DNA from 3 places in the Cupriavidus sp. KB_39 genome. Region 1 is predicted to be linked to each of the others. Evidence: predicted binding sites of a transcription regulator. Region 1 holds the regulator's gene; each other region holds the start of a gene.
What was found. Region 1 encodes HrcA, which represses chaperone genes, less so after heat shock. Its sites were predicted from a motif close to TTAGCACTCNNNNNNNNNGAGTGCTAA; they were not measured.
Positions count from the first base shown of each region.

Region 2: the regulator HrcA is predicted to act here: its motif matches at 2,667-2,693, upstream of groES (co-chaperone GroES).
Region 3: the regulator HrcA is predicted to act here: its motif matches at 2,969-2,995, upstream of rpoH (RNA polymerase sigma factor RpoH).

Region 1 covers NZ_JBFREV010000002.1:124,935-130,757, reverse strand. The annotation lists gene recN (DNA repair protein RecN) at 13-1,803, opposite strand; gene AB4Z27_RS01915 (NAD kinase) at 1,832-2,764, opposite strand; gene hrcA (heat-inducible transcriptional repressor HrcA) at 2,866-3,915, shown strand; gene hemH (ferrochelatase) at 3,979-5,094, shown strand; gene AB4Z27_RS01900 (RNA-binding S4 domain-containing protein) at 5,114-5,509, shown strand; gene AB4Z27_RS01895 (hypothetical protein) at 5,514-5,678, opposite strand.
Region 2 covers NZ_JBFREV010000012.1:43,421-48,644, reverse strand. The annotation lists gene AB4Z27_RS11710 (metallophosphoesterase) at 1-496, shown strand, start outside; gene groL (chaperonin GroEL) at 604-2,247, opposite strand; gene groES (co-chaperone GroES) at 2,285-2,575, opposite strand; gene AB4Z27_RS11695 (DUF1653 domain-containing protein) at 2,833-3,666, shown strand; gene AB4Z27_RS11690 (winged helix-turn-helix domain-containing protein) at 3,663-3,947, opposite strand; gene AB4Z27_RS11685 (autotransporter family protein) at 4,058-5,224, opposite strand, start outside.
Region 3 covers NZ_JBFREV010000014.1:60,627-66,165, forward strand. The annotation lists gene AB4Z27_RS13145 (COX15/CtaA family protein) at 1-234, shown strand, start outside; gene cyoE (heme o synthase) at 243-1,169, shown strand; gene AB4Z27_RS13155 (SCO family protein) at 1,263-1,880, shown strand; gene rpoH (RNA polymerase sigma factor RpoH) at 1,948-2,832, opposite strand; gene AB4Z27_RS13165 (pirin family protein) at 3,250-4,125, shown strand; gene ybiB (DNA-binding protein YbiB) at 4,161-5,156, opposite strand; gene AB4Z27_RS13175 (ABC transporter ATP-binding protein) at 5,250-5,539, opposite strand, start outside.

The sequences.
Region 1 (5,823 bases):
GACGGTGCGGCTTTAGCCAGCAGCCCGGCGCGGGCGGCGCGAGCCCCCTTCGCGCGGGGTGGTGCTGGCCTGGTTGGCCGCAGGACTCGCGGCCAGTTCCGCAGCGCGTGCCCCTTGCGCCAGCATCTCCTGCGCGTGTTGCGTCGTCGTGGCGGTGACCGTGGCCCCGCCCAGCATGCGCGCGGTCTCGTTGACACGGCCCTCGGTGTCGAGCACGCGGATCCTGGACCGCGTGACGGCGGCCCGGGCCTTCGTGGCGTCGGCCGTCTCCTTGCTGACCAGCAGGTGCGTGCCAGCCTGCGCCGCCACCTGCGGCAGGTGGGTCACGCAGAGCACCTGCCGCGCGCGGCCCAGTTCCTGCAGGCGCCGGCCCACCACCTCGGCCACGGCGCCGCCGATGCCGGTATCCACCTCGTCGAAGATCAGCGTGGGCGTGGGCGCGGCTTCGCTCGTGATGACGGAGATGGCGAGGCTGATCCGCGCCAGTTCGCCGCCGGACGCCACCTTGGCCAGCGGGCGGGCCGTCACGCCGGCATGGCCGGCGACGAGGAATTCCACCTGCTCCAGCCCGTGGCTCTGGCCTTCGGCCTCGTCGAGCGGGTTCAGCGCCACCACGAAGGTGCCGCCGGCCATCGACAAGCCCTGCATGGCGTCCGTGACCGCGCCGGACAACGCCTTGGCAGCGGTCTTGCGTGCGGCGGACAGGTGCCGCGCCAGCGTCAGGTAGGCGGCGCGCGCGGCGGCCTCGCGGGCCAGCACCTTGTTGAGGTCTTGCGCGGACTGCAGGTCGTCGAGTTGCTGGCGGCGGGCCAGTAGTTCGTCCGGCAGTTGCTCCGGCGGCAGGCGATACTTGCGCGCCGCCGTGTGCAGTGCCTGCATGCGCGCTTCCACGGCCTGCAGGCGTTCCGGATCGAGTTCGAGCCGGTCGACGTAGCGCGTCAGCGAATGCGCGGCTTCCTCGACCTGCACCTGCGCCGGTTCCAGCGCGGCGAGCACGTCGCGTAGCGCGGGATCGACATCGGCCAGTTGCTGGATGCGGTGCACCACGCTGTTGAGCACGGACAGCACGGCGCCATCGGCCTCGGACAACGCGTCCAGCGCGGCGCGGCTGCCGTCGATCAGGCCGGCCGCGTGCGAGAGGCGGTTGTATTCGCCCTGGATCTCTTCCCACTCGCCCGCCTGCGGCGCCAGCTTGTCGAGTTCGCCAACCTGCCATTCCAGGCGCTCGCGTTCGAGCTGCATTTCGCGCGATTGCGACTCCACGGCTTCGCGCTGGCGCACGCAGGCGCGCCAGGCCCGCCACGCCTCCGCCACCGCGCCGGCCTGTTCGGTCAGGCCTGCGTGGGCGTCGAACAGGTGGCGCTGGGCGTCCGGGCGGAGCAGTAGCTGATGGGCGTGCTGGCCGTGGATGTCGACAAGCTGGTCGCCCACCTCGCGCAACTGGGTCAGCGTGGCCGCCGTGCCGTTGATGAACGCCTTGCTGCGCCCGCCCGCATCGACGGTGCGGCGCAGCAGCACGGTGCCTTCGCCGTCGAGGCCGGTTTCGTCGCCGGACAGTTCGCGCTCGGCCAGCCAGGCGTCCAGCGCCGCGTGCGTGCCGAAGGTGGCGCTGATGCTTGCGCGGGTGCTGCCTTCGCGCACCACGCCGGCGTCGGCGCGTTCGCCGAGCACCAGGGCCAGTGCATCGATCAGGATGGACTTGCCGGCGCCGGTCTCGCCGGTGAAGACGGTGAAGCCGGTGGTGAAGTCGAGGTCGAGCGTATCGACGATGACGAAATCGCGGATGGACAGGCTGCGGAGCATCGTGGCCTTGGGGGGAGTGGGGGCCGGCTCAGAGCCGGTTGTCCTCGGTCGGGTATTCGTGCCAGTGCAGCTTCTTGCGCAGCGTGGCGTAGTAGTTGTAGCCCACCGGATGCAACAGGGTCACGGTCTTGCTGGAGCGGCGCACGACGATCCGGTCGCCCTGCAGCAGCGAGGTCAGAGACTGCATGTCGAAATTGGCGCTCGCGTCGCGCGCGGTGGCCACCTCGATCGTCACTTCGGCGTCGTGCGGCAGCACGATCGGGCGATTGGACAGCGCGTGCGGAGCAATTGGCACCAGTACCAGCCCAGACAGCGTAGGATGCAGGATCGGTCCGCCGGCGGCCAGCGCGTAGGCGGTGGAACCGGTGGGCGTGGAGACGATCAGGCCGTCCGAACGCTGGTTGTACATGAAATAGCCGTCCACCGAGACGGCCAGCTCGACCATGCCGGAAATGCCCGAGCGGTTGACCACCACGTCGTTGAACGCCAGCGCGGAGAAGATCACGCCGTCGTCACGGATCACGCGGGATTCCAGCAGCATGCGGGTCTCGGCCTCGTAGCGGCCGGCCAGCATCTCGGGCAGGGCGCGCGTCACGTCTTCGAGCGGGATGTCGGTCATGAAGCCCAGCCGGCCATGGTTCACGCCGATCAGCGGCACATTGAGCCCGGCCAGCTGGCGGGCCAGGCCCAGCAGCGTGCCGTCGCCGCCGAGCACCACGGCCACGTCGGCCTCGCGCCCGATCTCGTCGGCCGAGAAGACGGGGTAGCCGGAGAGGCCGGTCGCCTGCGCGGTTTCGCGCTCGAACACCACGTCCTGGCCGTTGCGCGAGATGACGGCGGCCAGTTCCTCGAGCGGGCCCTCGATGCCGGCGGTCGCGTACCGGCCGACCAGGGCAACGGTCTGGAACGCGGCGCGGGGCGCGGCGGCGGGGGCGATGGCTGGGTTCTGGGGGGCAGACATGCCGGGATTAGACCATACCGCCGTGACCATTGTCAGTAGGCGGGCACGCACCGGTGCGAAGCCCGCCCGAACCGGGGAAAGTTGTTTAAAATCGGGGCACTATGGACGAACGTTCGAAAACGCTTCTCAAGACCCTGATCGAGCGCTACATCGCCGAAGGCCAGCCCGTGGGCTCGCGCACCCTGTCCAAGTACTCGGGTCTCGATCTCTCGCCGGCGACCATCCGCAATGTGATGTCCGACCTCGAGGAAATGGGGTTCATCGCCAGCCCGCATACGTCGGCCGGCCGGATTCCCACGCCGCGCGGATACCGGCTGTTCGTCGATTCGATGCTCACGGCGCGCCCGCTGGAGGGTGGCACCATCGAGATGACCGCCGAACTGGCCGCGCTGACCGGCCAGATCCAGGGCCAGCTGGGCGGACAACAGCTGGGGCCGCAGCGGATGATCACGGCCGCCGCGCATACGCTGTCGAACCTCTCCCGCTTTGCCGGCGTGATCATGACGCCGCGCCGGGGCCAGTCGTTCCGCCAGGTGGAGTTCATGCGCCTGTCGGAGAAGCGCATCCTGCTGATCATCGTCAGCCCCGAGGGCGACGTCCAGAACCGCATCATCCAGACCGAACTGCCGTACACCCCCGCCCAGCTGATCGAGGCGGCCAATTTCTTCAATTCCCACTACGCCGGCATGAGTTTCGATGCCGTGCGCAGCCATCTGCGCGTGGAATTGCAGGACATCCGCCGCGATATGTCAGCGCTGATGCAGGCCGCCGTGGAGGCGGGCAGCAGCGCCATGGCCGAGGATGACGACCAGGTGTTCATCTCCGGCGAGCGCAAGCTGCTCGAGGTGGAAGACCTGTCGTCCAGCATGGACAAGCTGCGCCGGCTGTTCGATGTCTTCGAACACAAGACCAACCTGCTGCAGCTGCTCGATGTCTCGAGCCACGCGCAGGGCGTGCAGATCTTCATCGGCGGCGAAAGCCAGCTCGTGCCGCTCGAAGACATGGCCGTCATTACCGCGCCCTATGGTGTCGATGGGCAGATCGTCGGCACGCTCGGCGTGATCGGCCCGACGCGGATGGCCTATGAACGGGTCATCCCGATCGTCGACATCACCGCGCGGCTGCTCTCGAGCGCGCTCTCCCAGAACTGATGGCAGCTTGCGGGCACGCCACGTGACAGCGCGTGCGTGGCGCCCGCCATTTCCGGAAACCCTATGACGTTCTCGGCAGAACCGGCTTACCAGCATGGCCAGGCGCCCCGCACGGCCATCCTGCTTATCAACCTGGGCACGCCGGATTCGCCCACGCCCAAGGCGGTGGGGCAGTATTTGAAGGCGTTCCTGTCCGACCCCCGTGTGGTCGAGATCCCGCGTCTGGCCTGGCTGCCGATCCTGCACGGGCTGATCCTGCCGTTCCGCTCGCGCGCTTCGGCCATGAAGTACGAATCGATCTGGCTGCGCGAGGCGCACATGACCGGCTCGCCGCTGCTGGTGCACACCGAGCGTCAGGCCCACGCGCTCCAGCAGCACATGCACCGGCTCGGCCACGACGTGACCGTGGCCTGCGCCATGCGCTACGGCAATCCGTCGATTGCTTCGGTTATGGAGGCCCTGCGCCGGCAGGGTACGGAACAAGTGCTGTTATTGCCACTTTATCCGCAGTATTCCGGGACGACCACGGCCACCGCGTTCGACGAGGTCTTTCGCGTGCTCGCCGGCTGGCGAAATCAGCCGGAATTGAGACTGATAAAGCACTTTCACGATCATCCGGCCTATATTTCGGCCCTGCAGCAGCAGGTGAGCGGTTATTGGGCGCAGCACGGCATGCCGGACTTTGCCCGGGGCGACAAGCTGATCCTGTCCTTCCACGGCCTGCCGCGCCGATTGTTGGATCTGGGCGACCCCTACCATTGCGAATGCCTGAAGACCGGGCGGATGCTGGGCGAGGCGCTCGGCCTGCAAGCGGGTCAGTATCAAGTGACGTTTCAGTCGCGTTTCGGCAAGGCGGAATGGCTCCAGCCCTATACCGCGCCGACGCTGACCGAACTCGGCAAGGTCGGCACGCATCGCGTGGACGTGTTCTGCCCCGGCTTCCCGGCCGATTGCATCGAGACGCTCGAGGAAATCGCCATGGAAGGGCAGTCCGAATTCCGCGTGGCGGGCGGCCAGGAATTCCATTTCATTCCCTGCCTGAATGATGCGGACTACTGGATTGCCGGGCTGGCCGAGATCGCGCTGCAGCATCTGCAAGGTTGGCCATTGCGCCAGCCGCATCCGCACGAGTTGGAAGCGCGGCGCTCGCGGGCGCAGACCCGCGGTGCCGCGGCGTAAGGAATCAAAGAGTTAGACGATGGATGTGGACTTCGAGGCGGGTGCCCGGCAACGCATCGACAAATGGCTGTGGTGCGCCCGGTTCTTCAAGACGCGCTCGCTGGCGGCCGAGGCCGTGGAGCGGGGCCGGGTGGAGGTCAACGGCCAGCCGGTCAAGAATTCACGCGAAGTGAAGCCCGGCGACGCCGTGATGATCGACGCGCACCAGCAGCGTTGGGAGATCGAGGTGAAGGGCGTGGCCGCCTCGCGCGGGTCGGCGCCCGTGGCGCAGACGCTGTATGCAGAAACGCCGGCAAGCCAGGCCCGGCGTCAGGAAGAGGCGGAACGGCGGCGCATGCAGCCTGAGCCGACGGCGCAGCTACAGGGCCGCCCGACCAAGCGCGACCGGCGCCGGATCGACGATTTCAGAAATTAGGGATTCAGCGGTTGTACGGGAAGTACGGAACGATGTAGTGCTTGAACACCGCCTTGCCGCTGCCATACTCGGTTTCACGCGGCGTGAACGCGCCGGAGGCGCAGATGAAGAGTGTCATCACCGACAGCGCGGCGAGTAGGCACACGGTAACAACAGGCAGCTTGTGCATGGCGAACCTTCCGAAGGATGCACCAAAATGATTCACAGCGTGCTCCCGTTATTTTTGTCATTTTTCATTGATAGATCTTAGTCATTGCGTTGCAGCAAAGCAATGAACACCAGATTGCATCAATCACGGCTTTGTAACCGCGTAT
Region 2 (5,224 bases), on a different contig from region 1:
CCCGGTGCGCGTGATCGGCACCACCTGGTGGACCGACTACTGCCTCTACGGCACCGACCGCATCGACGACGCCATGCAGGCCTGCGCCCGCGTGGTGGTGGACTACCGGCTGATCGAAACCACCGACGAGGCCGGCCAGCATCGCCCCTACACCCCCGCCGACGCCCTGGCCCGCCACCGCGCCGCCACCGCCTGGCTGACGGACACCCTGGCCGAACCCTTCGACGGCAAGACCGTGGTCGTCACCCACCACGGCCCCGACCTCGGCAGCCTGGACCCCCGCTACGCCCACGACATCGTCTCCGCCGGCTTCCTCTCCCGCCGCCCCGACCTCGTGGCCCAAGCCGACCTCTGGATCCACGGCCACACCCACACCAGCTTCGACTACTGGATCGACCAGTCCCGCGTAGTCTGCAACCCGCGCGGGTATATATCGAGACGAACGGGCAACCCGGAGAACCCGGTGTTTGATTGGGGGCGGGTGGTGGAGATCTAGACCCCCGCCCCCTCCGCCCCCAAACAAAAACCCCCGCGAGCTTGCGCCCGCGGGGGTTTTTGTCAGACGTCGACGAGACCCGAAGGCCTCGTCTGGTCCGGCGTGATTTACATCATGCCGTCCATGCCGCCCATGCCGCCCATGCCGCCCGGCATGGCCGGAGCCGACTCTTCCTTCGGCGATTCAGCCACGGCGCAGTCCGTGGTCAGCATCAGCGAAGCAACCGAAGCGGCGTTTTGCAGCGCGGTGCGGGTCACCTTGGTCGGGTCCAGCACGCCCATTTGCACCAGGTCGCCGTACTCGCCCGAGGCAGCGTTGTAACCGTAGTTACCGTTGCCTTCGATCACCTTGGCCACCACGACCGAAGCCTCTTCACCAGCGTTCAGCACGATCTGGCGCAGCGGTTCTTCCATGGCGCGCAGCACGATCTTGATACCGGCGTTCTGGTCGGCGTTCTCGCCTTGCAGACCCGAGATCGCAGCGCGGGCGCGCAGCAGGGCCACACCACCGCCGGGGACGATGCCTTCTTCCACGGCAGCGCGGGTGGCGTGCAGCGCGTCTTCCACGCGTGCCTTCTTTTCCTTCATTTCGACTTCGGTGGCAGCGCCAACCTTGATCACGGCAACACCGCCGGCCAGCTTGGCCACGCGCTCTTGCAGCTTTTCACGGTCGTAGTCCGAAGTGGCTTCTTCGATCTGGGCGCGGATCTGCTTCACACGGCCTTCGATGGCCGAGCCGTCGCCGGCGCCGTCGATGATGATCGTGTTTTCCTTGCCGATCTCGATGCGCTTGGCTTGGCCCAGGTCGTTCAGGGTCGCCTTTTCCAGCGTCAGGCCGATTTCCTCGGCGATCACGGTACCGCCGGTCAGGATGGCGATGTCTTCCAGCATGGCCTTGCGGCGGTCGCCGAAGCCCGGGGCCTTCACGGCAGCGGTCTTCAGGATGCCACGGATGTTGTTCACCACCAGCGTTGCCAGGGCTTCGCCCTCGACGTCTTCGGCGATGATCAGCAGCGGACGGCCAGCCTTGGCCACTTGCTCCAGCACCGGCAGCAGGTCACGGATGTTCGACACCTTCTTGTCGAACAGCAGGACGAACGGGCTGTCCAGGGCAACAACCTGCTTTTCCGGGTTGTTGATGAAGTACGGCGACAGGTAGCCGCGGTCGAACTGCATGCCTTCCACGACTTCCAGCTCGTCGGCCAGCGACTTGCCGTCTTCCACGGTGATCACGCCTTCCTTGCCAACCTTGTCCATGGCTTCGGCAATGCGCTCGCCGATCGAGGCGTCGCTGTTGGCCGAGATCGCGCCAACCTGGGCGATTTCCTTGCTGGTGGTGGTGGGCTTGGACAGCTTCTTCAGCTCTTCCACGGCAGCGCCGACAGCCTTGTCGATGCCGCGCTTCAGGTCCATCGGGTTCATGCCGGCGGCAACGAACTTCATGCCTTCGCGGACGATCGACTGGGCCAGCACGGTAGCGGTGGTGGTACCGTCACCGGCGTTGTCGCTGGTCTTGGAAGCCACTTCCTTGACCATCTGCGCGCCCATGTTCTGGAGCTTGTCCTTCAGTTCGATTTCCTTGGCCACGGACACGCCGTCCTTGGTCACGGTCGGGCCGCCGAAGCTGCGCTCCAGCACCACGTTGCGACCCTTCGGGCCCAGGGTCACCTTCACTGCGTTGGCGAGAATGTTCACGCCTTCGACCATCTTGGCACGGGCGGCGTCGCCGAACACTACGTCTTTTGCTGCCATGTTCTGTTTCTCCTGATCTGTACGAGTGACGCGTGGATTACTTGTTGACCACGGCCATGATGTCTTCTTCGCGCATGACCAGCAGTTCCTGGCCATCCACCTTCACGCCTTGGCCGGCATACTTGCCGAACAGCACGCGGTCACCCACCTTGACGTCGAGGGCAATGTTGTTGCCCTTGTCATCCTTCTTGCCGGGGCCGATGGCGAGGACTTCGCCTTGATCGGGCTTCTCGGCAGCATTGTCGGGAATCACGATGCCGGATGCGGTCTTGGTTTCATTGTCCAGACGCTTCACGATCACACGGTCGTGCAGAGGACGCAGGTTCATACGGACTCCTAGGTACAAAAAGTGAGTTTTGATTCACAAATGGCCGTCTGAAGGCGACGGCCAACGGTTTTCGGGTACCGCAAGGGCTCTGTTAGCACTCACCCCCGGGGAGTGCTAATTATAGGGACGAGGGTTGTCGTTTTCAAGACAGGCGCTGAATACGGGGTTTCCCTACACAAGGGTTTACCCTATGACTTATGATCCGCCGCAACCGTGGAGTCTATATCTTGGCGAATCCCATTCCGAAGTCGATACCGATGCCGAACGACCCGGACCTCGTGCCGGGCATGCCTTACCGCCACTACAAGGGCGGCGCCTACCGTGTGACCGGCCTGGGCCGCTTCGAGGCCGACCTGGCGCCCGTGGTGGTCTACGAGTCCATGCGCGACCGCTCGATCCTGTGGGTGCGCACGGCGGAAGTCTTCACCGAGCCGGTGCGGACCGACGCGGGCGAGATGCCCCGCTTCGCGCCGGACTGGCCGGCCGCGCTGGCCCGCCTGGACTTCCTGCCGCGCCAGACCGTGCTCCAGGCGCTGGCGCTCTATGAGGCGCCCTATCGCCGCTACCACGGCCGCACCCATGTGCTCGAGATGTTCGAGGTGGCGCACGCCCGGGGCCTCGCGCTGAACCCGGCGCAGGCGCTGGCGGTGCTGTTTCATGACGCCGTGTACGTGCCCGGCTGCGAGCACAACGAGGCCGCCTCGGCGGCGTTGATCGAAACCATGGTGGATGAGGTGGACGACGACGTGCTGCGCCAGGCCATGCAGATCGTGCTGGACACCCGCGCGCACACGCCGACGGCGCCCGACGCGGCCACGGTGCTCGATCTGGACCTGTACCGGCTGGCGGCCCCCGCCGAGGCGTTCGACGCCTATACGCAAGCCGTGTTCGAGGAGAACCGCGCGCTGCTGGCCCGGCGCACCGGGCTGGCCGGCGCGGCGCTGCACGCGGCCTTCATGGCACGCCGCGTGGGCTTCCTCACTACGCTGGCGCAGCGCGAGCGGCTGTTCCTGACGCCCGCCTTTGCCGATGCCGAGCAAGCCGCGCGCAACAACATCGCCCGGATCGCGGCCGCCCGGCCCCCGGCTTAGTCGAGTCCGCTGCTGTCGAGGTAGCCCAGCGCCTCGCGCACCTCGCGGCGCGCCTTGAGCACATAGCCGACCCGGCGGTCGCGAATGACGAGGACGAGCACCTCGGCCTGCACCATCTCGCTGAAGTGATGGGCCGCGCGATGGAGGGTGAGCCCGGCAAGCTGGGCGAGCTGGTCGGCCGGCAGGCCGTCATCGCCGGCCTCGAGCAAGGCGCGGCAGATGGCCGCGCGCGCGGGCACGGCGAGCAGCGCAAACGTCAGCGCGCTTTCCTGAGTGGCCATGTCCAACCCCGTGTCGTGATGGTTGCGTTCGTTTGTACCGTGCTGACGCGGCAAACGCAAGTCTGCGGTCCGGGTGTTGCGCTGACCCCTCATCCGGCAGGCCGTGCCGGTCACCACGCGTATCGCACGCCCACACGCACCGCGTATTGGTAGTAATCCTGCTGGCCCCATGCGCCGGACACGCTGGTCCAGCCCGACCACGACTTGTTCAGCGCCAGGTTCATGCCCACCTTGGCTTCGAAGCGGTTGCGCGGGTACATCGAACCCAGTTGCACCTGGTTGAAGGCGATGTGGCTCTCGGTGTCCGAGTACCACCAGTTGAGCGTGACATAGGGTTGCAGCTTGCGACCGTCTTCGCGCACGAACGTGCGGTGCGTTCGCACGCCCAGCCGCGTCAGGATGCCGCTCGCACTGGCGCCACGCACGCGGGTGCCGTTCGGCTCGTCGATGTCGCTCTCGTTGTAGTCGACGTAGATCAACTGCGCCTGCGGTTCGACGACCCAGCCGCCGCGCAGCGGCATGGCATAGCCGACCTCGCCAGACACCGCCAGCCCGTTCGCGCTGTACTTCACCGTGGGCAACTGGTCGCCTTCCACGCGGTTGCTGAACCAGCCGTACTGGAACCATGCGTCGGCATAGGCGCCGTGCTTCTTCTCGTCGTCCTGGTACCAGGTGCCGTAGATCCCGAGGCTCCAGCCCTCGACCTTGCCTTTCGCGTGTGCACTGTTGGCTTGCGCCTCGGCATCGCTGCTGGCGTAGCCGTAGCTGCCCATCACGCCCGCATGCAGGCGGCTCGCCACGCCGCCCGCCTGCCACGTCGCCAACTCCGCGCCGCCTTGCAGCAGGAACGAATCGGTGCTGGTCTTGAACACGCCATCCTTGCTACGCCCGCCTTCCCACTTGCCCACCATGCGCAGCCAGCCCGCACCCGGCTTGCCTTGCCCCACGAGGCCCACCCCCTCCGCATACTGCGGCTCGCCGCGYCGATCATGCAGGCTATGCACGAACATCTGGCCCGACAGGCGTTGATTGGCAAGATACGCGCCCACCTCTGGCCGATACAGCGGACGTACCGGCCTGGGCACATCGGGCACAGGGTCCGGCGCCGGGCTCGGAGCGGGGCCCGGCGCGGGGTCGGGCGGCGGCGGAGGCGGGTCCTGCTCGGAGCGCAGGTACCAGGCTTGCGGCGCGGTGCCGTCGATGCTGCCCCGGAACAACCGGTATTCATAAGGGCCGGCCACCGCGCGGCCGTCGATCGAGAACGCACCGGCCTGCGT
Region 3 (5,539 bases), on a different contig from region 1:
GGCCTGACGCGCCACGCCACATGGCTGCTGGCCGTGCTGGCGCTGCAACTGGCCACCGGCATGTCCAATATCGTGTTCGACTGGCCGCTCGGCGCGGCGGTGGCGCACAACGGCGGCGCGGCCCTGTTGCTGATGCTGTTGCTCCGTCTCCACTACAATATCGGCCTCGCGACCCTCGCGACACGTTATGCCGGCGCCGCTGCTCAATCCGCCTCAGCCGCGCGCGCCACATGAAGGACAAGATGCCCCCCGTGGTCTCCGCTACCCAACCTCATTCCTCCGTGGGCCGAATTCGGCACCTGGCTCGCCAATATGCCGCGCTGACCAAGCCGCGCGTCACGCAACTGGCCGTGTTCTGTGCCGTCATCGGCATGTTCCTGTCGACGCCCGGCATGGTGCCCTGGTCGGTGCTGCTCGGCGGTGCCGCTGGCATCTGGCTGCTGGCCGGTGCCGCGTTCGCCATCAACTGCCTGGTCGAGCAGAAAGTCGACGCGCTGATGCGCCGCACCGCGTGGCGGCCTTCCGCCACCGGTGAGATCTCCAGCGCGCAGACGCTGGTGTTCTCGGCCATCCTCGGCGGCGCCGGCATGTGGCTGCTGCACGTGTTCGCCAATGACCTGACGATGTGGCTGACCTTCGCCACCTTCCTCGGCTACGCCGTGGTCTACACGATCCTGCTCAAGCCGGCCACGCCGCAGAACATCGTCATCGGCGGGCTGTCGGGCGCCATGCCGCCTGCGCTGGGCTGGGCCGCCGTGGCCGGCACGGTGCCGGCCGAGGCGTGGTTCCTGGTGCTGATCATCTTCACCTGGACCCCGCCGCACTTCTGGGCGCTGGCCCTGTATCGCCGCGCCGACTACGCCAAGTCCGGCCTGCCGATGCTGCCGATCACCCATGGCGAAAAGTACACGCTGCTCCACATTTTGCTGTACACCCTGGTGATGATCGCCGCCACGCTGCTGCCGTTCGTCTACGGCATGAGCGGCTATATCTACCTCGCCGCCGCGCTGGGCCTGGGGCTGGTGTTCCTCGGCTACGCCTGGAAGCTGTTCCGCAACTACTCGGACGCGCTAGCGCAACGCACCTTCCGCTATTCGATCCTGTACCTCTCGCTGCTGTTCGCGGCGTTGCTGGTGGATCACTACTTCAAGTTCGTGCCGCAGGTCTGATGGCCCGCCTGCGGCATCTTGCCGCGCCCGGAGGCCAGCGCCGATGTGATCGGCGATACTTCCGGGCACCTCTCCCGACCACCGCGTATCCCGATGACTCTCCCCGGCTCTCCGTCCCTCCTTGCCCAGTTCCGCCGCCTCTGCCTGCTGGCACTCTGCACGGCTCTGCTGGCCGCCTGCGGGCAGCCCAAGCCCTCGTTCAAGAACGTGGATATCTCGGGCGCCACCGAGTTCGGCAAGGACTTCTCGCTGCTGGATCCGAGCGGCAAGACCCGCACGCTGGCTGACTTCAAGGGCAAGGCCGTGGTGATGTTCTTCGGCTACACGCACTGCCCGGACGTCTGCCCGACCACGATGGCCGAGCTGAAGGCGGTGATGGACAAGCTCGGCCCGGACGCCGACAAGGTCCAGGTGCTGTTCGTGACCGTGGACCCGGAACGCGACACGGGCGCGCTGCTCGGCCAGTACGTGCCCGCCTTCGACGCCCGCTTCCTGGGCCTGCGCCCGGCCGACGAGGCGGCGCTGAAGAAGGTGACCAAGGACTTCAAGGTCTTCTACGCCAAGGTGCCGGGCACCTCGCCGAACAACTACACCGTGGATCACTCGGCCGGCAGCTATGTGTTCGATACCAACGGCCAGCTGCGCCTGTTCCTGCGCCACGGCCAGGGGCCGGACCCGATCGCGCATGATTTGAAGCAGCTGCTGTCGTAAGGCGAAGGCAAGACAAAAAAAGGGCCGGTCGCAAGACCGGCCCTTCTGCATTGCGGGGAGCGGAGGATCAGGCGAAAGCCGCCAGCGCACCCTTCATCTTCTTCATCGCGGCCGCCTCGATCTGGCGGATGCGCTCGGCGGAGACGCCAAACTCGTCGGCCAGCTCATGCAGCGTGGCGCCGCCCGAGCCGTCGTCGTTCACGTCCAGCCAGCGTGCCTCGATAATGCGGCGGCTGCGGGCATCCAGACGCTCCAGCGCCTCGACCAGCCCTTCGACCTGCATGCGGTCCTGGCGCTTGGCCTCGAGCACGCGGGTCGGCTCGTTGTGGTTGTCCGCCAGATACGCGATGGGGGCGAATTCCTCCTCGCCGTCGTCGATCTGGCCTTCCAGCGCTAGGTCGCCGCCCGAYAGGCGGGTCTCCATCTCCATCACTTCTTCGGGCTTCACGTTCAGTTCGCGCGCCACGGCTTCCACCTGCTCGGGCGTGAACGTGTGTGCGCCGGTCTTGTGGCTGCGCAGGTTGAAGAACAGCTTGCGCTGGGCCTTGGTGGTCGCCACCTTGACCATGCGCCAGTTCTTCAGCACGTATTCGTGGATTTCGGCCTTGATCCAGTGCATCGCGTACGACACCAGACGCACGCCCTGATCCGGGTCGAAGCGCTTCACGGCCTTCATCAGCCCGATGTTGCCTTCCTGGATCAGATCCGCATGCGGCAGGCCGTAGCCCAGGTACTGGCGGGCGATGGACACCACCAGACGCAGGTGGGACATCACCAGCCGGCGGGCGGCATCGACGGATTCATGGTCGCGCAGGTCGCGCGCGAGGCGCTGCTCTTCCTCGGCGGTCAGCAGCGGAATCCGGTGGATAGCCTGGATGTAGCTATCCAGATTGCCCACTGCGGCCGGGAAGGCGAGCGCGAGGCTGCCAGCGGCGGCATTCTTGGGGGCCATCGGCAGACGGCCAGAAATCTTGGTTGGGTCGGCAGACAGAACTGCGGTCACGCTTATTGCTCCTTTCGCATCCGGCGGTAGGTTGCCGGCGTGCCTCGATTCCAGAATCGGAAGAGTCACTGCACTGCAACGCATATTAGCACTCAGGTTCGGCGAGTGCTAAGTTAGAGCTTCTATAGGGTTGATAGTTCCGGACAATGAATGTCGTTGTTGGGATAGTCTAATGGGCCTCGGTGCGGCGTCCGCGCCTTGTCTGGCAAGGGCTGGCGGGCCGCCAGCGTCGCGTACCATGATTAGAGGGAACTCGCCCCGATCGGTTTCATCGTGATTTCGGGATGCTGTATTGCGCATTTCGCTACACTGGCGGCCAGCTTTCCGCTGTTTTCCCGTTGTTATCCCATTGCCAGGAGTCCTGTCATGTCTGCCATCGAACACTTGCTCAAGCCCCATGTGCGGGACATCGGCGAGTTCACGGTCCGCCGCCTGCTGCCCGCCGCCGCCACGCAGACCGTGGGCCCCTTCATCTTCTTCGATCACCTCGGTCCTGTGTCGATGCCGCCGGGTAATGGCATGGATGTGCGGCCCCATCCACATATCGGCCTCGCGACCGTGACGTATCTGTTCGAAGGCGAGATCAYGCACCGTGACAGCCTCGGCAGCGAGCAGGTGATTCGCCCTGGCGACGTGAACTGGATGACCGCCGGCACCGGCATCACGCACTCGGAGCGTTCGCCAGACGCCGCGCGCCAGGCCGGTCCGCTGCTGCATGGCATCCAGACCTGGGTGGCGCTGCCGAAGGCGCATGAGAAGGATCCGCCGTCGTTCCACCACCACCCGGGCGCCACGTTGCCCAAGCTGGAGCTTCCCGGCGTGCGGATGATCGTGATTGCCGGCGACGCCTTCGGCGCGGAATCCCCGGTCCGCGTGTACAGCCGCACGCTTTACGTGGCCATCGACATGGAAGCCGGCGCGACGCTGGTGATTCCGCCCGAGCACGTGCAGCGCGGGCTCTATCCGGTGGAAGGCGATGTGACGATCGATGGCGAGGCGCTGGCGGGGGAACACCTCGCCGTGCTGGTGCCGGGCGAGCCGGCCACGCTGACCGCGACCACCGCCGCGCGCGTGATGCTGCTGGGCGGCGATCCGACCGACGGCCATCGCTTCATCTACTGGAACTTCGTGGCGAGCACCAAGGAAGACATCGACGACGCCGCGCGCCGCTGGGAGARCGACGAGTTCCCGCATGTGCCGGGCGAGACCGAGCGGATTCCGCTGCCTCCGCGCCGGCCTTAATCGGCCCTCTAATCGTCCGTAATCGTCCGTAATCGTCAGACCGGGCTYGYCCAGGCCACGCGCGTGGCCTGCTTCAGGCAGTCCTGGATGGTCGCTACCTGCGTGGCGATGGGCGCCGGCACCGGCGCGTCGCCATCGAGCACCTTGCGAATCCAGGCGGCGGTCAGGCCGACGTCGGTGCCCGGCGGCAGTTCGGGCACGTCGCCAATCGACCCGCCTACCGGATCGACCAGCGTCCGCTGATGGCCGTCGTGCAGCCAGTCGATGCGGCCGCTGCGGCGGGCATCCGCCACCACTTCCCCTTCGGTACCACGCGCCAGCAGCACGTTGGCGGGCTCGTGGGAGAAGTAATCGGTCAGCGTCTCGCGGTATTCCGGATGGGTGTAGCTATAGAGCCGCAGCGCCTCGGCCGGCGTGTGGCTGCCCACCGGYTGCAGCATCTTGACGATGGTGTGCGAGGAATTGCGCAGGCCGATGATYGGACGCTTGTCCAGCAGGCGCGAAAGCGCTGGAGACAGCACATCGATCGGCAGTACGGCCAGCGGATTGGCGGCGTCGCGCAACTGGTCCTGCGCGGCCTGCGTGGTGGCGCAGAGCGGCACGCCGAGCGCCTCGAACAGCTGCATGCTCGTCACCCGGCCGTTGAACTCGCGCGAGCCGTGCACCAGCGTCGGCACGCCTTCGCGCGCCAGCAGCAGCGCCAGCAGCGGCACCAGATTCGGCTGCTTGCGCGCGCCGTTGTAGCTGGGGATGACGACCACGGGCTTGTCCGGCGGCGGCGCCAGCGCGGCGCAGTGTCCGTGGGCGGCCTCGAGCATGCCGGCCAGCTCGTGCGGCGCCTCGCCCTTGATCCGGTAGGCCATCAGCACGGCGCCCAGTTCGATGTCGGAGACGCGGCCGGCCAGCATCGCATCGAACAGCACCTGGGCGTCCTCGCGGGGCAGCGCCCGGGCGCCATTGACCCCGCGGCCAATCTCCTTGATGTACTTGCTGGCYGAAAACGGCGGAAGGGTCGGGGCGGCAGATGTCATGGCGGGAGGGGATATGTGGATCGTTCTGCCGTTCATGATAGCGGAGCAGGGCGGCTTCGCCCACGCCCGCCATCCCACGCATCCCCGCCGGGGTCAGGCTGCCTCGCGCAGCGCCGGGTTGCGCTGTTTGCGGTAGAGGAAGTCCAGCACGGCGGTGCGGCAGGCGTGGTAGCCCTTGTCGTCGGCCAGCGCCACGCGGTCGCGCGGGCGGGGGAGGTCCACCTTCAGGATCTCGCCCACCGTGGCCGCCGGACCGTTCGTCATCATGACGATGCGGTCCGCCAGCAGCACCGCTTCGTCCACATCGTGCGTGACCATGACCACGGTGCTTTGGGTGCGGGCGACGATCTTGATGAGTTCGTCCTGCAGGTGGGCGCGGGTCA